One region of the Neobacillus camarae genome, then DNA from elsewhere that is predicted to be linked to it. Evidence: riboswitches for the same ligand, from Rfam matches in the RefSeq annotation. Region 1 holds a riboswitch; the other holds the start of a gene.

What was found. A riboswitch is a leader RNA that binds a small molecule or an ion and turns the genes downstream of it on or off. The one in region 1 is predicted to bind S-adenosylmethionine.
Region 2: it holds a riboswitch for S-adenosylmethionine, as region 1 does, so the genes downstream of both, ACY8D0_RS16885 (hypothetical protein) here and ACY8D0_RS14315 (methionine biosynthesis PLP-dependent protein) in region 1, are expected to answer to the same signal.

Annotation. Positions count from the first base shown of each region.
Region 1 covers NZ_JBUCKX010000002.1:1,396,899-1,408,090, reverse strand. Annotated here, with positions in the region: gene ACY8D0_RS14350 (beta-1,6-N-acetylglucosaminyltransferase) at 1-228, opposite strand, end outside; gene ACY8D0_RS14345 (tyrosine-protein phosphatase) at 306-1,073, opposite strand; gene ACY8D0_RS14340 (CpsD/CapB family tyrosine-protein kinase) at 1,088-1,792, opposite strand; gene ACY8D0_RS14335 (YveK family protein) at 1,773-2,513, opposite strand; gene ACY8D0_RS14330 (DegT/DnrJ/EryC1/StrS family aminotransferase) at 2,551-3,705, opposite strand; gene ACY8D0_RS14325 (polysaccharide biosynthesis protein) at 3,754-5,580, opposite strand; gene ACY8D0_RS14320 (helix-turn-helix domain-containing protein) at 6,250-6,603, shown strand; SAM riboswitch class I at 6,687-6,802, shown strand; gene ACY8D0_RS14315 (methionine biosynthesis PLP-dependent protein) at 6,942-8,054, shown strand; gene metC (cystathionine beta-lyase) at 8,054-9,241, shown strand; gene ACY8D0_RS14305 (bifunctional homocysteine S-methyltransferase/methylenetetrahydrofolate reductase) at 9,245-11,107, shown strand; gene metH (methionine synthase) at 11,085-11,192, shown strand, end outside.
Region 2 covers NZ_JBUCKX010000003.1:340,131-351,322, reverse strand. Annotated here, with positions in the region: gene ACY8D0_RS16915 (cation:proton antiporter) at 1-1,451, shown strand, start outside; gene ACY8D0_RS16910 (nitroreductase family protein) at 1,659-2,144, shown strand; gene ACY8D0_RS16905 (DUF3231 family protein) at 2,488-2,640, shown strand; gene yiaA (inner membrane protein YiaA) at 2,953-3,420, opposite strand; gene ACY8D0_RS16895 (hemerythrin domain-containing protein) at 3,667-4,185, opposite strand; gene ACY8D0_RS16890 (BC1872 family protein) at 4,414-4,737, shown strand; SAM riboswitch class I at 4,886-4,991, shown strand; gene ACY8D0_RS16885 (hypothetical protein) at 5,071-5,394, shown strand; gene ACY8D0_RS16880 (hypothetical protein) at 5,433-5,666, opposite strand; gene ACY8D0_RS16875 (hypothetical protein) at 5,694-5,930, opposite strand; gene ACY8D0_RS16870 (hypothetical protein) at 5,939-6,199, opposite strand; gene ACY8D0_RS16865 (hypothetical protein) at 6,233-6,466, opposite strand; gene ACY8D0_RS16860 (Hsp20/alpha crystallin family protein) at 6,646-7,119, shown strand; gene ACY8D0_RS16855 (hypothetical protein) at 7,154-7,966, shown strand; gene ACY8D0_RS16850 (YecA family protein) at 8,061-9,224, shown strand; gene ACY8D0_RS16845 (hypothetical protein) at 9,340-9,582, shown strand; gene ACY8D0_RS16840 (alpha/beta hydrolase) at 9,757-10,734, shown strand; gene ACY8D0_RS16835 (YkvA family protein) at 10,889-11,192, shown strand, end outside.

The sequences.
Region 1 (11,192 bases):
AGTCGTAACCTGGCTAATATCTCCCCATTCACAAATAATGCTCTGTTCAATGACTTTAACAGATGGACTTTTGATAATTTTCGGATACATATTCTCATAACTTCTTTTATCTATGTGGACAAATACATCAGCTGATTCTTCTGAAATCAGTTGTTCAATAAACATATTCACTTGTTCTGGATTTTTGTGGACTTGCAAAATATAGGCTGTTCGTTGACTAGTATTCATTCAAAAAATCCCTTCAAAAATTAATAAATATCTTTCCCCCCAAGTAACCCATCCTCATATCAGTGAGTTTTCTTTATTTATATTTTAAAGATACCTAATAATTTCCTAATAGGAACTGGCTGTTCGATACTAATTTGTTGACCGTTTAGAAGATGCTCAGCATTTTCTTTAAAATAAAAGGTACGTTCAATGCCAAACTTTTTGGTGATTGTTTTTTCTGCTTCCTTGAGCAGGAATCCCCTTGAGATTGTATTATGGGCGTCAGAGGCAATAAAATGTGCCAAATGATGTTCAACGATTTTTTCAGAAAAGGATTTAACCTTTTTTCCAAAATGACCTAAAATACTTCCAGCTGTAAGCTGTGTCAAAGCCCCTTCCTGAACCAGCTCGAATAGTAGATTATAATCATCAAGAAATCCCCTATTTCTTTCTGGGTGGACAATAATAGGTGTAATCCCTTTTAATAGCAGCTCATAGACAACATCCCGAGTATATTTTGGAACTTCCCATGATGGAAGTTCTAACAGTAAAAATTTTCCCTTATCATCAAGTGTCAGTAATTCATCATTTTCAAGTAATAAAAATATATCCCGATGCAGCCTTAACTCCTGTCCTGGATGTACAGTTAAGGGAATATTCTCACTACGTAAATACTGATTTAGTTCAAAGACCCGTTTTAGGATATGAATCTTTGGATTCTCAAATTGCCCATTCATATGATGCGGTGTTGCAAACAAATGGGTAATTCCAGCGTTTACTGCTGCATTTACCATATTAAGACATTCAGTAAAATGTTGGGGACCATCATCAAGTTCTGAGAGAATATGACAATGCAGATCAATCATGTATTAAAACTCCCTTATTTATATTCACCGTAAAAACTATTCTGCTTTCCCTCAACCCCATTTACTACAATTCCAAGCATTAGCGAGTTAGCTTTCTGCAACAAGTCCTTGGCTCTTAACGCCCGGTCCTTTTTTGTCTTTCCACTTGCCACTACCATTACCACACCGTCACACTTATTTGACATAATTTGAGGATCTGTTACCGCCAATATAGGCGGAGTATCAAAAATGATATATTCATATGTTTCTTTTAATTGTTTCATTAGAATTTCCATCGCTCTTGATTCTAAAAGTTCCGAAGGGTTTGGAGGTATCGGCCCACTTGTTAAAATATCCAGGTTAGGTACGTATGTTTTTAAGATGGCGTGGTTCAAACTAGTTTCCTTGGTCAGCACACTTGTCAAACCTTCTAGATTACTTACATTAAAAGTATGATGGACGGATGGTTTTCTTAAATCCGCATCAACGAGTAAAACTTGTTTACCTTGCTGGGAGAGAACTATGGCTAAATTAGAAGACGTTGTGGTTTTTCCTTCTGATGGATCAGGTGATGTTATGACGATCGATTTAATTTCTCTATCAACCGAAGAGAAATGCAAATTGCTTCTTATGAGACGATACTGTTCAGAAATGGCAGATTTCGGATTATCCAAGGATATTAACCGGGTCACCTTTTTTTCTTTTTGATTTTGTTTCCGTCTAAGAGACAACAGATTCACTTCCCGCTTTTTTTATTTCGGATAATTCTTTACCTTTATTCTTATGGACTCTTGGTATTTTCTGTATGGTTCCTAGAACAGGCACCCCTAAATAGGCCGCAGCATCTTCCTCATTTTTTATGCTATTATCCATAAATTCCAAAAGAAATGAGATTCCCATACCAACCAGTAATCCGATTACGAATGATACAGCAATATTTAAGAGTAAATTAGGGCTTACGGGTTTTGTATTTTCTTTTATTTTGGCTTCTGCAAGGATGCTTACATTATCAACGTTCATAATACCCTTAATTTCTTGTTGAAAAGTTTCCGATATGGTATTCGCAATTTCAACTGCATTGGCCATGCTCGTATCTTGAACTGTCAATGTAAAGACCTGGGAATTCTCTTTGTTTGTTATGGTCAGATTATTCTCTAGTTGTTCCAAATTTTGTTTTAGATTTAACTCTTCAATTACTTTTTCCAAAATAACAGGGCTTTTTATGATGACACTATAGGTATTAATAAGTTCAATATTTTTATCGAGCGATGAGTAATCGATCTGATTTTCATTATTTTTTTGATTCACAAGAATTTGTGTTGAGGCCTGAAATTTAGGTGTAATTAAATAAAACGTAACTACACCGCTGAGCAATACTGCAACCAATGTGAGAAGTGTAATGAGCCTCCAATGTTTTAGCAGGATTTTTAACAAGTCTAATATGCCTATTGTACGGTGCATTTTACCCTCCATACTTTTCTATATTTTTGAACCGCTATTATTTCTCAAAAGATTTTTTAACGCAGTGAATCACTCGCATTTGGTCCTCTATCGTTAGATTGGAGCCGGATGGCAAACAAACACCATTTTGAAAGAGTGTATCGGAAATACTTTTTTCGCTAGTATGCGAATAATATTGGCAGCCTGCAAAAAGCGGCTGGAGATGCAGTGGCTTCCATACTGGTCTTGCTTCGATATTCTCGTTTTCAAGTGCAGAAAGCAATTCAGATGTTGAGAGATTCACATTTTCCTGATTAATGGTAAATGACGTGAGCCATCTGTTAGAGAAACTATCGTGCAATTCTGGCATGAATGATAGTGGGAGATCAGCTAATTCTTGTTTGTATATTTCGAATATCCGTCTTCTTGCGCGAATTCTTTCATCTAGTACCTCTAGCTGGCCTCTACCTATTCCAGCCAAGATATTACTCATCCGATAGTTGAATCCGACCTTGCTATGTTGATAATGTCGAGCGGGATCTCTTGCCTGAGTGGCTAAAAAGCGTGCTTTCTGTAATGATTCCATATCATTCGAAATCAGCATGCCGCCGCCAGAAGTGGTAATAATTTTGTTGCCATTAAACGAGTAAATCCCATATTTTCCAAAGGTTCCACTTGCTTTTCCATTAAATGTAGCACCAAGAGATTCTGCTGCATCTTCAATAATAGGGACATTATAGTCATCACAAATTTTGATTAATTGATCCATCTTGGCTGACTGTCCATAAAGATTTACTACGATTACGGCCTTAGGAAGATGACCTTCCAAAGCAGCATCTTTAAAAGCTGTTTCAAGCGCTGAAGGGGACATATTCCATGTATCCGGCTCTGAATCTATAAAAACAGGTTTAGCCCCTTGATACAAAATAGGGTTGGCTGTTGCTACAAAGGTAAGGCTTGAGCAAAAAACAATATCTCCTTTTTGGACATTCAATAAACAAAGTGCTAAATGAATGGCTGCAGTCCCAGAACTTACCGCAACAGCTCCGTTCACTCCTGCATAGCAGGCTATTTCTGTTTCAAAGGATTCCACGTTGGGCCCTAATGGAGCAATCCAATTCGATTCGAATGCCTCCTGGATATATTTCATTTCATTACCGCTCATATGGGGCGGAGAAAGAAAGATCCTAGTTTTCTTTTGCGTTTCCAGCAATTCCTGCACCTCCAATTTCAAGACCTGCTTTTCCTCTTCTCCATATCCCTAACTTGTTAGTGGCACGTAAGACTTGGTAAGCGGTTTGTTGTTTGCAATTCCTAATACTTCTTTTCTTAGGTCTTCCTTTTCCATACTTAAAAAATGAGTCAAAAGATGATCGATTTCCTCCACTCTATACTCGGTGGTTTTCCCGACGTATATTTTTGGATATATTTGATTGTCTTGAACTTCCTCTTCTTTTAATAACTCTTCATAAAGTTTTTCACCAGGTCTTATTCCCGTAAATTCAATCCCTACTTCTTCTATTGAATTGCCGGATAGTTTAATTAAGTTTCTGGCAAGGTCAACAATCTTAACAGGGTCTCCCATATCCAAGATAAAAATTTCGCCTCCTTTTGCAAGTGCACCAGCCTGAATGACCAGCCTCGAAGCTTCAGGTATTGTCATAAAATAACGAATCATCTCTGGATGGGTTACCGTAACAGGCCCTCCTTTTTCAATCTGCTTCTTAAATAAAGGAATGACACTTCCCCTGCTGCCCAGCACATTACCAAAGCGAACCGCAACAAACTTTGTTTTGCTTGTATGATTCATGGATTGAACAATCATTTCTGCGATTCTTTTGGTTGCCCCCATAACACTCGTTGGATTCACCGCCTTATCAGTCGAAATCATAACGAAGATTTTAACCCCATTCCAACTTGCAGCATTAGCCACATTCATGGTCCCAATTACGTTATTTTTTACTGCTTCTTCAGGATTTCGTTCCATAAGCGGAACATGTTTATGTGCTGCAGCATGATATACAACATCAGGAAGATGGGTACGCATGATTGAATCCATTTTTTGTGCATCTTGAACGTCAGCAATCTCAGTAATGAATTGGGTAGACGCTCCTTTGAGACTTGTTTTTAGTTCCATTTCTATTGAATAAATACTGTTTTCACCGTGGCCTAGAAGGATCAGCTTTTTCGGATGAAACTGGGCAATTTGACGGCAAATTTCCGAACCAATTGACCCCCCGGCACCGGTCACAAGGACGGACTTACCTGATAGATAATTGGAAATAGAAGCAATATCCAAATCAATGGGGTCTCTGCCCAATAAATCCTCTACTTGAACGTCACGGAACTGACTAACTGAAATTCTTCCGGTAACCAAGTCTTCCAGCATTGGAAGAATTTGCGTTTTGGCCGATGTCTTGGCACATTCTTGGAAAATATAATTCAATTCTTTCTTACTTAATGATGGAATTGCGATGACAATATTATCGATATTCATGGATTGAACAACCCCGGCAATCGAATGGACTCCCCCCACCACCGGAATTCCCAATATTTCTAGTTTCTGTTTGTGGATATCATCATCAATAAACCCCACCGGCAAAAGCTCAGCGTCCCGGTTTTTTAACAGCTGCCTAACCAGCATGGTCCCTGCTGAACCGGCACCAACCACGATGGTTCGCTTCTTATCATTCTTTTCTTGTATATAAGTATTACGGTACATCCTCCAGAAAAATCGAGATCCACCAATAAGTGACATATGAAGTAACCAAGTGTCCGCCAAAAGTCTAAAGAAGATTTCACCTAGGTACACTTTCTGTAAAACTGCAGCCACAATAATCGAGCCTGTTACCACTTTGAAAATAATGACTAACTCTCCAATGCTTGCATATTCCCATGCTTTTTTATAAAGTTTTAGATTAATTGAAAAAAGATGGTGGCTAATTAAAATGGTGAAAGATGTGACGATGATAGGCATTGTAAAAACATAAATAGAAGCATTTACTAAGAAAGAGCTGAAAAATATTGCAGTCAAAACAATTACTGAATCGGCTATAAAAAATACTGAAAGTCTCTGACGATAAGTCATATTTTTCCTCCCTAAATTTAAAATTACATTATGTTTAAATCAAAAAAATTAAGGACTTTGATTAAGAGTCCCGAGTCCATATAAGAACTTCTAATCAAAATCTTTAATTGTGGGGCATTTAACCCCTCCTCACATCACACTTTCGACGACTGGCGTCTAAGGCTTTTAAACCCACAGCATGACCGAGTGCCTACATTGATAGCGGTAAGTAGACATCACCAACTTGATTTACCTGATTAGACCTATACAGTCAGGTTCATTTTCTTATTAACGATATATCATAATTTATTGGGCTTATTCTTTATAAAGAACTAAATTGTTTTGTTATTCTTTTTATAGCATATTTTTATTCTATATGAAGAACATTATAAATCTTTTTCTCCAAAAAACAAATTTAAATTTCCTTATTTTAGGTTATTTTTCCTACTCTTTTTACCCAATACTTCAATTTGGTTTATATTCCTCATTTTTTCGTTCTTTAAAAAGAACCTTTAATCATATATAATACCATTAGGCTATCTGTATTTAACTTATAAAATGTACATAAATCATCATTTCCTCTGGTGAAAATTTCTCAGCACACTGTAAATGGCATTTCAATATGAAGGTTTTTCGTGAGCACATAAAAAAGCTAAGGATAACAAAATAATGTAAAATGAGGAGAAGAATATGATCGGAGAACGAATAAAAAGATTACGAGAACATAAGGGGTTCTCTATTACTGAATTGGCAACCCTTGCTAACGTTTCAAAGTCCTACCTAAGTTATATTGAACGGAACTTAAATAAAAATCCGTCGATTCACTTTTTAATGAAGGTTGCCAAACCCTTGGATGTATCAATTGAGTATTTGCTGACTGGAATTGAAGGGGTAGAACCTCAAACAGACATGCAAGATAAAGAGCTCTTGGATAGAGAATGGAAAGGAATTATCGAACAGGCGATTGTAGATGGAATTAACAAAGAAGATTTTAGAGAATATATCAATTATATTAAATTCAAAATCTGGGAAAAAAACCAATAACAACTTAGTCCTATTGAAAGAAATGGATTGACACAACACGCTCCTTGTAGTAATTTTATCCAAATAATCTAATAAATATGATATTCTTATCAAGAGAGGTTGAGGGAAGGGCCCGATGACACCTCAGCAACCTTCAATGGCATTTTCATTGAAAAGGTGCTAAGTCCTGCAAATTACTTGGTGGTTTGCAAGATAAGAAGAATGACAATTGCTGTGATTTCAAAAGTCTTCTTCTTATAAGAAGACTTTTTTTATTGAGTAAAGCTTTAACACCCTATCTCGTTAAAGCCTCGCTTTCATTAAAAATACTTATTGATACTTTCCAAGGAGTGTGCGTCATGTACAAAATTGAAACCAAACTTGCTCAAATCGGCAACCGCAGTGAAACAACAACAGGAACCGTGAATCCGCCAGTATACTTCTCTACTGCCTATCGGCATGAGGGAATTGGGCAGTCATCCGGATTTGATTATATCCGGACAGGAAATCCGACACGCCAGCTTCTTGAAAAAACGATTGCTGACCTTGAAGGCGGCGACCAAGGATTTGCCTGCAGTTCCGGCATGGCCGCCATCCTTACCATCCTGTCTTTATTCCAATCAGGCGACGAATGGATTGTCAGTGAAGATTTATACGGCGGAACCTACCGACTGCTGGAGCAAGGCTTTAAAAAATGGGGCTTAACCAGCCATTATGTGAATACTTGCAGCCCCGAAGAAGTGGAAAAGAAAATTAACGAAAATACCAAAGCGATTTTTCTTGAGACACCTACCAATCCTTTAATGCAGCAGGCTGATATTGCTGCGATTTCACAAATTGCCAATCAGCACGGCATCTTGCTGATTGTTGATAACACGTTCTACACTCCAGTCCTGCAGCAGCCAATTCTGCTTGGTGCAGACATTGTCATCCACAGTGCCACCAAATACTTGGGCGGCCATAATGATGTTTTGGCCGGGCTTGTGGTGGCTAAAGGAAAGGAATTATGTGAAGCTTTAGCGTTCCATCATAATGGCGCAGGAGCCGTGTTAAGCCCATTTGACTCTTGGCTGCTCATGCGCGGCATGAAAACATTGTCGCTTAGAATGAAACAACATGAGAAAAATGCAAAAGCCATCGCCGCATACCTTGGAAGTCATGAAGCCATTGCAGATGTCCTCTACCCTGGGCAAGGCGGAATGCTTTCCTTCCGGCTTAAAGAAGAGACTTGGGTAGACCCATTTTTACAAAGTATCGAGCTGATTACGTTTGCTGAAAGTCTTGGAGGAACAGAAAGCTTTATCACTTATCCGGCTACGCAAACCCATGCCGATATCCCGGAAGAAAAACGAATTGCTTCAGGTGTCGATAACCGCTTGTTACGGTTCTCTGTCGGCATTGAGGATGCAGAAGATTTAATTGGCGACCTTAAACAGGCTTTATCCATATTGACAGAAGGAGTGATAGCATAATGGCTTCCCAAGATTACAGTTTTGAAACCAAACTTTTGCACAACCAGCATAAAATCGATCCAACAACTGGTGCCGTCAGCGTACCCATCCAACACGCGTCGACTTTCCATCAGTTCGATGTTGATAGTTTTGGTAAATATGATTATGCACGCAGTTTAAATCCGACAAGGGAAGCACTGGAAGATGTTATTGCTGAATTGGAGGGCGGAGTGAGAGGCTTTGCTTTTGCATCAGGTATGGCAGCCATTTCTACTGCTTTCCTCCTGCTTTCATCCGGTGACCATATTGTAATTACCGAGGATGTCTACGGCGGAACCTTCCGCATGGTGACACAAGTATTGACCCGCTTCGGTATTGAGCATACGTTTGTCGATATGACCGACCTTGAACAAGTCAGACAGGCCATTCAGCCAAATACAAAAGCGTTTTATGTAGAGACACCGTCCAATCCGTTACTAAAGGTGACTGATATCAGGGCCATCAGCGAAATAGCCAAGGAAGTTGGAGCCCTAACCTTTGTGGATAACACTTTCTTGACTCCCCAGCTGCAAAGGCCTTTGGAGCTCGGAGCGGATATTGTGCTTCACAGTGCCACCAAATTTTTGGCAGGCCATAGTGATGTTCTTGCGGGTTTAGCTGTTGTCAATGATGAGGAACTAGGGAAAAGGCTCTATTCATTGCAAAACGCATTTGGCGCAGTCCTTGGCCCACAAGATGCCTGGCTTGTTCTCAGAGGAATTAAAACTCTTCATGTCCGTCTAGAGCAATCACAGAAATCGGCTTTAAAAATCGCAGAATTTCTGGCTGGACATCCACTAATTGAAAATGTATATTATCCAGGATTAACCAGCCATCCCCAGAATGAATTGCAGGAATCCCAAGCTAGCGGGGCCGGGGCCGTTTTATCTTTCGAACTTAAGGATGAGGCAGCCCTTCGCGAATTTGTCTCAAATGTTGAACTTCCAGTATTTGCGGTCAGCCTGGGTGCGGTAGAATCGATTCTTTCCTATCCGGCCAAAATGTCCCATGCGGCCATGCCCCAAGAAGAGCGGGAAAAGCGCGGTATTAAAAACAGCCTGCTTCGCCTTTCGGTAGGACTTGAAAATCCGGAAGATATCATAAAAGATTTTTCACAAAGCTTAGAAAAGCTTCACCAGAACCTATTTGCCTTCCAACAAGGAGAATAAATGATGAGCTTTCTCGAAAAATTAAAAAATCAGATCCTAATCGGCGACGGAGCCATGGGAACGTTACTATATTCTTACGGTGTAGATTCTTGTTCTGAAGAATTAAATTTATCTCAGCCGGAACAGATCCAAAACATTCACCGGGCTTATATTGATGCAGGGGCTGATGTAGTACAAACCAATACGTATGCAGCCAACTATTTAAAACTGCAGCGATATGGACTGGAGGACTCGGTGAAAGAAATTAACAGTGCCGCAGTCCGGCATGCGAAACTAGCAGCCAGCAATAAAGCCTTTGTTCTCGGGACAATGGGCGGAAATCGGGGTGTGAAGCCCACTGCCATTTCAATGGATGAGATCAAACGAAGCTTTCGTGAACAATTGTATTGTCTGCTCTTGGAAGGGGTCGATGGGTTACTGCTCGAGACCTTTTATGATTTAGAAGAGCTCGAAACGGTACTGACAATCGCCAGAAAAGAGACCAATCTACCAATTGTGGCCCAAGTTTCCCTCCAAGAGCCAGGACTTTTGCAAAACCACACTCCGGTAAATGCGGCCCTGAAACGTTTGGATGAATTGGGGGCCGACGTGGTCGGTCTCAATTGCCGGCTGGGTCCGCATCATATGCTTCAGGCTTTGGAACAAATTGAACTGCCAAAACAGGCCTATCTCTCGGCCTATCCAAATGCCAGCCTGCCCGCCTATACGGATGGCAAGTTCCACTATGAAGGGGACCCAGAATATTTCCGAAAGTCGGCCGCTGAATTTCGCCATCAAGGTGTCCGGCTGCTAGGGGGCTGCTGCGGGACCACCCCAGAACACATTAGGGCGTTCGCTTTGGAGCTAAGAAATAGTCAACCTGTTACCGAAAAAATAATAAAACACCAAACAGAATCCGTTACCGTAATACACCATGAACCAAAACGGGAGTTTATCCCCCTTCAAGAAATTGTGAAGGAAAGGCCCTCCGTTATCGTTGAATTAGATCCGCCGAGAAAGCTGGATACAAGCAAATTTTTCGAGGGAGCAAAAGCCTTAAAAGGGGCCGGAATCGATGCCATCACCATGGCTGACAATTCTCTGGCGCAAGTCAGAATTTCCAATGAATCATTGGGATATTTAGTTAAAAAGGAATTAGGGATAAGGCCGTTGATCCATATTTCCTGCCGTGACCGCAATATTATCGGTCTGCAATCCCATTTGATGGGGCTCCACACTTTAGGAATGCATGATATCCTGGCAATCACCGGAGACCCGGCGAGAGTCGGAGATTTTCCGGGAGCATCCTCCGTTTATGATGTTTCTTCATTTGAGCTTATTCATATGATTAAACAGTTGAACGAGGGCTTATCCTATTCCGGAAAGGACCTTGGCCAAAAAACTGCCTTCAGCATCGCGGCAGCGTTTAATCCAAACGTCCGCTCAGTTGAAAATGCTGTCAAACGGCTTGAAAAAAAAATCGAATACGGTGCCGACTACTTTATCTCCCAGCCAGTCTATTCAGAAGAAAAGCTGATAGAAGTCTATGAAAATACAAAACATTTAAAAGCTCCTATCTATATCGGTTTAATGCCTTTAACTAGCAGCAGAAATGCCGAATTTCTTCATAATGAAGTGCCGGGAATAAAAATTACCGACTCCATCCGGGAACGCATGGCCGAGTTAAAGGATAATCCAGTACAGGCAGCCCGCGAAGGTGTAGCTATTACCAAATCATTAATTGACACAGCACTTGATTTATTCAATGGAATTTATTTAATCACACCATTCTTACGCTATGAGCTTACAGCCGAACTGGCCCATTATGCCCGTCAGCGTGCGCATGAACGGAGGGGAAACAGCTATGTCGAAACCACCATTTACTGAACAGCTGAAAAAGCGGATTCTCGTTATGGATGGGGCCATGGGAACAATGTTGCAGCAAGCAGGACTTTCAGCTGATGACTTTGGC
Region 2 (11,192 bases), on a different contig from region 1:
CAATTATTGGGGCGGTTCCTATCCCTGTATTGGATCCTTTAAAGGACTTTATTACAGAAGGGGAAGTTTTTAACTTTGTCATCATTACATTGTTTTTACCAGCCCTGTTAGGGGAAGCCGCTCTGAAACTCCCTTATACCCATTTAGAGGAGAACAGAGGACCAATTCTGCTACTTGCTTTCGTTGGAACGCTTCTATCCTTCCTTATTGTTGGCCTTGCCATGGTATGGTTTTTGGGTTTTTCTGCCCCAACAGCATTTGTTTTTGCCTCGTTAATGAGTGCAACCGACCCGGTTAGTGTCCTGTCAATTTTTAAAAGCGTGGGGGTCAACAGACGGTTGGCCACCGTCATTGAAGGGGAAAGCTTGTTTAATGATGGACTGGCGGTCGTCTTTTTTAACATATCCGCCTTTTATTTACTTACATACATAGATTTAGGGCTCGCCGGTATTGGTTATGGTTTGTGGGAGTTTATCAAGGTAATTTCTCTTGGCCTCATCATCGGGGGCGCACTTGGCTTTGGCTTCTCGCAACTCACTAAATATTTTGATGACTATCCGCTGGAAATCATCTTCAGCTTGATCTTGTTTTATGGTTCCTTTCTGTTAGCAGAAACGGTGCATGCGTCCGGTGTCATTGCTGTAGTGGTGTCTGCCTTGGTTTTAGGAAACTACGGTGCCAAAATAGGAATGAGTCCAACGACAAAATTAAACATTAATAACTTTTGGGATGTTGCCGCCCTGCTGGCCAACTCCGTTGTATTCCTGATGGTCGGTTTAGAGATTACCAGAATCAACATGACAGGTAAGTGGGTATTGGTTTTAGCTTCCATCATAATTGTGCTTCTGGCCAGAAGCCTTTCTGTTTATTTGAGCCTATTGTTCATGGGGAATTTTCCAACCAGTTGGAAACATGTAATCAACTGGGGTGGATTAAAAGGATCCCTGTCAATCGCTCTCGTGTTAAGCCTGCCTCGTGATTTTGCGGACAGGGAGGAATTGTTAATCTTGGCATTTTGCGTCGTGTTGTTCTCCTTAATCATCCAAGGTCTTACCATCAAACCGCTTCTTGCATTGTTAGGTGTAAATAAAAAGGAATCAACCCTTAAGGAATACGAGAAGATAATCGCCCGTGGGCACCGGTTCGAAACAGCAATAGCAGAGATACAAACTGTTCGAAAAAGACTGTTCATCACGGAATCAATTTCCCATGAGCTTGTTGAAAAGTATGAGCAGGAACTGGCCAGGCAAAAAAACAAAATCAATGAACTTTTAAAGAAATATCCTGACCTAAAACAGCAACAACAATTGACATTAGAAAAACATGCATTATACGCACAGCACGAAACGATTGAAAAATTAGTGAAGGATGATATTATTGCAAATGAGGTGGCCGAACAAGAGCAGGATGAAATTATTAAGAAGTTGGTTCAATTAGAAGAGAGGCATTAAAGCAAGAAACTTGTAAATAGAATACTAATGGGAAACTGATAAAAACTCCTTCAAGGCGGCATTTCTTTTTTTATCCTAAGTTAGCTTCTAAACTTGTACGGACCGATAATTGTAGTCTAAACTATGATTAACGCGGCATTCTAATTGGGGATGTTTCGGTAATGTTTCATAAATACAGTAAAAAAAACAAAGGTTGGAGGAGAGCACTTGGATATCTTAGAAATTATTAATACCCGTCGCAATATAAAGGTTTTCAAGACGGAGCCTGTTGACCCTGGTATGCTTCAAATATGGCTGCAAGCTGCCGCAATGGCTCCTAACCATCGCATGACCGAACCTTGGGAAGTTTATTTGATTGGTCCGGAGACGAGAGCCAAGTTAAACCATAAAACAAATTTTGGAAATGCTCCCGTTGTATTAGCGGTGCTGTCTAAGCATGGTAAGACGGATATTGAAACAGAGGAAAACGGCTTGGCTACAGCCTGTTTCGTTCAGAACTTCAATTTAGCTGCTTGGAATGAAGGCGTGGGTACCTACTGGTCTTCTATGGGAGGAAATCCAAAAAATCGTGAAATTCTTGGGGTTCCAGATGAATATGATGTCATTGGAGTCTTGGGTGTTGGTTATCCGGAAGTGATACCAGAAATCAAGCAACGCACCCCCATCCAACAAAAATGTAAGCAGCTCCCATAGGAATTCCATCCTAAAAGCATGGAGTAATTAAAAAAGTACCCAATTTGAGCACCGCATCACTTATTGTTGAACACATCCCAACAATCGGTGGTGCGTTTTCTTATGGAGAAAAATGAATATGTCTCCCTGCCTAACAAGTTAATCATATTATCCCTTCATTTGGAGACCTTACATCATAATGTAATTATCAGGAGGTCACAAAATGGAAGTACGGTATGAAAACAATAACTTAACTTCTGCCGATTTGTCATATTTATGGACAAGCTACATGGCAGAAAGTATGTCCATTTGTGTGAATAAATATTTCCTTTAAAATATCGAGGATGAAGAAATAAAAGTCTTTATGGTCTATGCCGGGCGGGGAAACTACGGGGTATCCATTTCTGAAAGCCAAAGAAGTGGTTTAGTCGTGGAATATGCCAGGTTGAGTGCGGAAATACTGAAATATTCTGAGGATGGGGCAAACATCATGATGGCAAACGAGTGGTTGGATTAACCACCATAAACAAATCGACCGCAGCGATCTAACCGAAGGAAAAAAAGTATTGTATTCGGATATAACCTGAGAGATTCCTATTAGAAGATTCCAGTAAACGATTTCGATTTTTAAGGTACTCTGTTGACTAGAGCGGAATGTGTTCAACTCCTGCGGAAGTACGGGGCGGAAATCAACAGCCATCTTTAAAAGACCTTTTGGAAAATAAGCAATCTCTACATAAAAAAAAGGCAGGATTCCTGCCGTTCGATTTTTTTTATTCAAGTATACATCTGAAAAGGGGTACGCCCTGATAAAAGTGCAACAACTACTTCAATCTCTTTCTCTTGCTTTCTGAGTATCCCGTATATTCTTTTGAACTGTTATGGCTGCAAATATACTAAGTACAAATGACATTCCATAAAATCCTTTTTCACTTAATACAATGCTTCCTGCATTGTATAAACCGATGGCCATTAATGCAACAGATACAATAAGTGCAAACCAACTAATCCCATAATAAATATTCGTAACCGGTATACCTTCATCCTTATCCCTTACAGCTTTTTGTAAAGAAACGGATGAATATAATCCAAATATTAAAACGGCAAAGTAATATCCTTTTTCGTTCAATTGCATCCCTGCGTTATACAATCCGATGAGATAAGCCGTAACACCAACCAACAGCGCGGCCCAGGAGGCACCTTTGAAAGCGGGTGTCGGCTCTCCCTCTTTTCTTTCCACTTTCATTTTTGAATTATTTTTTCCTTTATCGAATAAAACCTCATTTTCGTTTGACATTCGAATGTTCCCCCTTTGTTTTTTTATCTATAAAGAGCACCACAGTTACGCTGTTGTGCTCCTGTCTAAATCTATTATATAGAAATTTCTTACAAAGGATAGAGAATTTTGCATAAATTCCAATTGCAATTTTTCAGTACTGATCGGGAAACTTTAAAAAGGCGCCCGATCCGTACTAGTGTTAAAGTTACAAATTACACAAACAACCCAATCTTTTAATAGATTGGGCTGTTAAATAGGGTAGCGTTATTCCGAAACTTTTTGGTTTAGGGCTTCTTTTTCCTCGTCGGTTAGCATCCGCTCGGCCATTGGATATAGGACTTGTTCTTCTTTGGCGAAGTGGCTTAAGAGTGTTTCGTAGGCACCTTTGATCAAACTGGAATTATTAATCTGTTCTTCAACAGTCAGTGCTGCTGGGGTTTCGGCACTTTTTAGAAACTCTTGAATATACCCTCTCGCCTGTTCGTGTTCGTACTCCATCACGGCAATCGGGCCGCCGTTTTTGCCGAAATATACTTCCATCATCCGGAACAAAATGTCTTCCTCACGTTCGGAATGGAATTCAAGGTCTGTAAAAAAATGTTGTACTGCGGGAACGAGTTCCGCAAAGGCATTTCCATGTGGCTCTTGTTCAACTTGATTACATAACGTAAATAATGCTTCTAGGCTGCTCCGTAATGGAGTATGTTCGCTCACTAATTTATTTAAGCCCTCTGACAGTGTGACCGGGCTGTTACAGAATAATCCGCTGTGACATCCTTGCATTGGAAAAATCCCCTTTCGAAATTACTACTATAACTATATAAAAAACGTGGCTAATTTATTGTGACCTAAATCACTAATAAAACAATTTTACAAGGAATAGCGAACATAAATTTTTTTATTGAATTTTTCAAAAAAATGGCTGGAAATTAATTTTTTTCTGTTATATAATTCATATAAATAATTTAAATTGTTATATAACACAATGGATGAAACGAAAGGGAGAAGGATATGGTGAAAATTGATGCGATTGCAAGACGAATATTGGGTTGGAAATTAAACAGATGGGATCGCTGGTATGATTATGAAACGGGGACATTCATCCATGATTCCGAGTTCCAGCCAGAGCATAACCTGGCTCACGCTATGATGATTGTCGATAAATTGGAAGCGTTGGGATACTCCTATAAAATCAATGGGCCATCAAGGGTGTGTTTCAATGATATTTGTGCCACCGGCAATACATTGGAACAAGCGATTACCAATGCCGCCTATTCTCTCATCGAACGGAATTCGTTGGGCTTTGGTGCCAACGTATGGCGGAAGATGTGCTAAAACTTAAATCTAATTCTTGGCTGTCGTGCTTAAAAGGCAGCCGTTTTTTGTTTTATTCTAAAAACAGGAAAGAGCAGCCGGTCACGAAATCTTATGTCAAAGTTATTGTTAAATCTCTAATTTTTATAGTAAAATAATACTAATTAAATAGTTATCTAGAGTGGCTGAGAGAACTGGTTCGATGATGCCACAGCAACCTGCACAAAATGCAAGGTGCTCCCACCAGCAAAGCTTGCAGCTTTGGATGATAAAACGGCCAAAACCCCTTTTGCATCCATCGTAGGAGGGTTTGTTTTATTTTACTGTTGAAAATAAAAAGGAGAAGTGGAACTCATGAACATTAGTGGATTTGCCCGGGGGTTAATGTCTAAAAATTATAATCCAGAACGGTTTCTGCTGCATGTCGCCAATTGCGTCGAGGGTCAACTGAAAGAATGGGATGAAAAGTTTGAAGTGATGGTTCTAAAACTAAAAAAATATGAAATAATTATCAGTACTGATGACGAGGATTATTATATTCCGCTTCCTGACGAGGAAATTGCTGCCTTGCAGCAAATGGGGGCCTTTGCACTGGACCATCGAATTTGGAAGGAACTAGAGGACCAAGGGCTCTCGATTGAAAGGGGCCATGGAAATTATATTGACTATGTGTTATAAAAACAAAGCATGCAGGCCTGATTCAGACCTGCATCCTTCTATATAACACTATTTTTAATGGTATTGCTGTCTGTCCCGTCAGGATCAAACACGAAAGCAGTTGGGACATTAATCGGGGACAGGTCGCCATTTTGCTCCCCAAATGCCTGATTTCGTTTGTACGAAATAAATTGGTCCACGAGTTGCATCGGACCCATGTTTGTCACGGAACCGTTGTCCATCGTGTTAATTTTAAATCCCAGCAGATTGATCGCCATTGGTGTAATAAAAATCAACTGATTCACCCCTTTTATGATGCATCATATTATGCTGTTCTTTACGGTAGGGCTGTCAATCAAATCCATATCCGACACGCCGGAAAGAGATAATAGGTTCGGAGACAAGTCGCCGTTTTGCTCCCCAATCCCTTGGTTCCTTTTATAGGATACAAACAAATCAATGTGCTGGCTGGGGCCTAAATTCACCACGGCTCCATGGTCTATCGCATTCACTTTAAACCCCAAAATCGTAAGCGATACCGGTGCAAACAGCATCATGTCACCCCTCAAGGAATCGGTATAATCGGTATAGGAGACGAAGCGAAAGAAGAAGCGGAATCGATTTGGTCTCGGTCATCGACACCGCTGCGTGTCCCGAGAAAATGGCTTCCATCGCCCATATTCTGGCCAAATCCTTGGTTCTTCTTGTCTGAATTATGCCACTCCGCCAACAGGTTTTGGCCCACATTAATGGCCGAAGCGTTCTCAAATGAGTTGACCTTGATAATGTTGATATTGATGTTAATGTAGGGAACGGGTCCGGTCATGTAATTCCTCCTTCATCTCTGGCGCCAATCAACTTACAAATTTTTTTTAACAGAATAAACATCCTGGGCATCGTTGTCCACCGTGGAGTGGATGGAGAAAGCCCTTAAGGTTTTGTCGGCGAGCTGCTGGCCAAATCCTTGGTTTTTCTTAGCAGAAACACTCCGGTTGATTTTAATGGTTGAAGAAAAAGACATTGAACTTAAGTGGTCGATATTATTCAGCTTCAGTCCTTTAATAGTGATATTTGAAGGCAAAAAAATCATCATCCATCCAATCCTTCCGAGCCTGTTTTTACAGACTATGCGGCTGGCAAATGATTTATGTTAAGAAACCGAGAGGAAGTCCGACCGGAAACACATGAATTTTTTTCTAGAAGAACAAATATGATGTAATAATAGACTTTATGAGTACGAGCTTTGTCTGGTTGCAGAGGGGGGAATCCATCATGGACATGAAGCACCTTATGGAATGGCTGGAATTGGCAAAAAAGTACCAGACAGGTGACTTCTGGAACAGTATCTTTGAGCAGGCCTCTGTGAACGATTTTATAAAAGAAGCTTCAGATGCCACACCGTCACAGGGTTCCCAACGCCAAGCCGGCCAGGACGGAAGCTTTCCTCCAACCGATATCTACTTGACGGAAGACGAGGTCCTTATTGTTTGTGATTTGGCAGGTTATCGCAAAGAGAATTTGCAATTGTCATTGTCAGGAACCAAGCTTTATTTAAGAGGTTCCAGCCGCCAGATGAATGCAGGTACGCCAATCCTTCAGGAAAGACATTTGGGTGATTTTCAGCGCGCCATTGAGTTGCCGGAGCCGGTCTATTCGAACCAAATGCAGGCAAAATTCCAAAATGGCCTGCTTTTCATTTCCTATAAACGGGAATTTAAAAACGAGGAATATGTAAATATTGAGTAAGGTCCCATAAAATAATGAGGGACGGAGATCGGGAATGGATATGAAAAAATTTTTTAAGCAAACCAATGAAACCAATCCGGAGCAACGGGAAAATTCAAGAATGAACACACTGGAGGTCCAAGTCAAGCAGTTGCTCCAATTTGAAAAACAGGCCCGGCCCTTGTTGCTTAAGCTGAGCCGGCAAGAGGAGGAGAAGCGGCAGGCTCCAACCGGCCATGAAACGCTGACTGGGAATAAGGAGTATGAACATTTGCTTCGGAAAGTGAATCACCTGGAACAGGTTGTCCGGCAAATCAAGGTCATTCCACTTTCCCGGAACGAAAATCCGTCCAATCGTGAGGAGCATCGTGATGAGGCCGAACAATCTGCCATCCGTGCAAAAATTGCCGCTTTAGAGACTAACTTTTTATTGCTAAATGAGGTACAAGCCGTCATCCTAAAACAAATTGCCGGCCTGTCCGAAAAACTGGAGGAAGGGACGAAACAGCCCAGTGGCACGGAAGACATCGAATCGAAGCCGGAGCCGCTCTTTAAGACCCTCTATATCGATAAGTTATTTCTGGATCGGTATGAACAAAACAACAATTTTGCCCAGCTGGGAATCAAGGAATTGAGCGGTGCTCTAAATATTGGGGCGACCTACGGCAAAGATGTGGTGCCTAAAGAAGTATCCGAACAAATTCAGGAAGATGTCGCGCAAATGAAGGCAATGAAAGAACAGATGTACCAAAAGCAATCCAGCGGGCCAGTATCAGAAACGGAACAGCAAGGAAGTTTTACTGAAGAAACGGATTTGGAATTTACAAACATCCAAATAGTGGAGGAATCTTCCCATGAGGAATCCTAATCAAGGGCTGGTCATTCGTGAAGTCCTTTTTTTCTGTTTTTAGGATGTGATAAACTTACAATTGAATGAGCGCTTAAAGAAGGGAAATTATCTTATGACATTTTTAGAAAAAATAAAGCCACACCTTACGAGCAACGACATTTTAATCCAACAAACGGTCCTTTATGCCCTCCATGATTATCCAAACGTACCAGAAGCGTGGACCGTTGCTTTGCTCAAGGAGGCTTTTCAAAATAAAGAAAAGCTGGAATCGGTTTTGGTTTATGTGGACCACCAGAAAATAACTGAAGAGGCACTAAACGTGCTGCTTGAAAATATCCCAAATATGGACAAGAACCTCACCCATTTGGCCATCGATTTGTTAAGATCTGTTGAGGTGGAACTGGCGCTTAAATATAAGGAGCAGCTGAACCGCTACTTTACTAAGGATACATGGGCTTTTTATGAGCTCATTGCTGCGGGCACAAAAGAGATAGTACTGCAAGAATTTGCGCAAACCGTTGATTCGCTGGAGAGCGCACATGAGTTTCAGCATAAAGCATTTGTGAAAGCGAAAAAACTGGCAAACAGCATCGTACATAACGGCTGGATAACTGGGGACGAGATCGACAAGGTGATCCAGGAAAATCTTGAAGAGCAATGGTTTTCGTATGAGGGAATTTTGTCGGTCTATATGATTGGATTAATGAAGCTGGAAAAATACATTCCAATGCTGGCAAGCTTGTTAAACCGTGATGAGGATGTTCTTTTGGAAGAAGTAGCGGACGTGTTGATCCAATTCCAATCGGATGTGGTGGTAAAAGAGGTTGCTCCATACTTGAATCAATCAGAGTCCATCATTTATGCCAGTTCTGTTGTCGAAAACATCAAAACGGACTTTGCCGTCGAGGCTTTACGCGAGGCCTACCGGTCAACCGAGGAGCTGGATGAACAGGATATGCTGATTGAGGCGCTCTGCCACCAGTTCTCAAAAGAGGCATTGCCGGAAATCTCCGCTCACATGGATAAGGAATATTTCACTAATTTGGTGGATATCGAACAGGTGGTATACAGCTATTATTCCATCATCGGGGAAAAGCATCCTGATATGGAGTTTTGGAGACAAGCCGCGCTGGAACAGGAAATGGAATTTAAGGAGGAATCGGAACAAGGCGGTCTACTGCATAACTTTCCTGTGAAAAATGAAAATAAAATTGGTCGTAATGACCCTTGCCCATGCGGAAGCGGCAAAAAATATAAAAAGTGCTGCGGGAAATAATAACTCTCGATGTTGCTAAAAAATACGTTCACAATGGTTTCATTTTTGTTCTCAAGGATTCGGTGGTTTATATGGTATCTTAAATATACAAAAAGATCCTTGGAGGATGATTGATTTGAGTTGTGGATGTGCATCAAGACTAAAAGATGGAAAAGCTGTCGTCGACCATGTAAAAAGCAAAGGGAAAGAAAACCAAGCCCCATTAGTTCCACATGAGATTCAATGTGAATGTGGTGAAACGTTTACCTTGGAAACTGTTATTATGGACTGCCCAAAATGCGGCATGACCTATGCTGTTACCCCTTGCGGATCTGACGATATCAACAATATCAAAAAAGCGGGCGTACAATACGCATAATTTTTATGAAGAAATCAAATAAAGTTTGGGGCGATGTACAGATGTACATCGTCTTTTTGTTTTTTCAATCCCACCATTATTAGGTTGATGACGTGAACGGTTGCGGGAACAATAACCATATGGTATTCTATTTCTCTATTAAACTAGTAATAAAGATGGATTTAGGCAAGGGGAATGAACGTGAAACGGAAATTAATCATCATAGGGATTGTGGTCATTATGATACTGGCGATTGGGCTCGGAATTGGCGGCAACTATTTTTATAACGTCGCGATTAAGCGCAGTGCGGACGCACCTGACTTGCATGGAGGGGGAAGCAGTGCTGTTGCTGCTAGCATAAAGGCGACGCCTGAACAGCAGGCCAGAACCGCTGAACTGCTCAAATGGACGGAGCAGCAAAAGTTTGAAATCGTCCAAATCCATTCTTATGACGGGTTAACCTTAAAAGCCCGGTTTTTGAAAAATCCCAACACCAACGGGAAAGCTGTTATTTTGGCCCATGGTTATCGGGGCAGCGGTGAGCAAATGCAAGGAATTACCAAGTATTATTACGATTTGGGTTATGATATCTTAAAACCGGACGCCAGAGGCCATGGGATGAGTGAGGGCGACTATATCGGTTACGGCTGGCATGAACGCAAGGATTACGTAGGGTGGGTAAATTTTTTAATCAAGGACAAGCAAGAGGATCAGATTTTCCTTCATGGATTCTCAATGGGAGCGGCAACCGTTCTGATGACTTCAGGGGAAAAGCTTCCTAAAGAGGTAAAAGGAATTATCGAAGACAGCGGATATACAACCGTCATGGCAGAATTGTCCCATCAATTAAAATATTTATACCATCTGCCTGCATTTCCCATCATGAATGTGACAAGTGCCATTACGAAAGTGCGGGCAGGATACTCGTTTAAAGAGGCTTCAGCACTCGAGAGCGTCAAGAAAAATAAACTGCCGCTGTTTATTATTCATGGAGACAAGGATGATTTGGTTCCAACAGAAATGGCTAAAGAAATTTACGAAACGGCCACAGCGAAAGACAAAGAGCTATGGATTGTTCCGGGGGCAGGACATACCGAAGCTTATACCATTGCTGAAGAAGAATATCAGCAAAGGTTAAGAACATTTTTAGACCATTCTCTTGATTTAAAATGAAAGAAAAATCAACCATGAAGGTGTGCAGTTTTTTTTGTACATCTTTTTGTTGTAATGGTTTAATAAAGAGTAATTAACAATTAAATAATAAAGAGAGTTTAAAACCTAATGAATGGGTTGTGTTCCCCAATTACGAAATAAGGAGAAAATCTGCATGGCGAAAGATTCTCAATTTGAAGATGGCTATAAAAAATACGAATCAAAAGCAAGCGAATACTTGAATGATAAAGAGAAAGCAGATGGCCTGTTAAAAGAAGCGATCCAAAAGGCCAATCAGAAAAAAGGCGCGTTAAGTAATGTTTGGGAAAAACTGCAGCTGCTGTTTGAGGTTCTCCGGGCATGGATTAAAGGGGACTACAAGGAAATACCAACCCGCTCAATCGTCATGATTATTGCGGGCATTTTATATTTTGTCTCGCCTGTCGATTTAGTTCCCGATTTTATAGCGGGATTAGGAC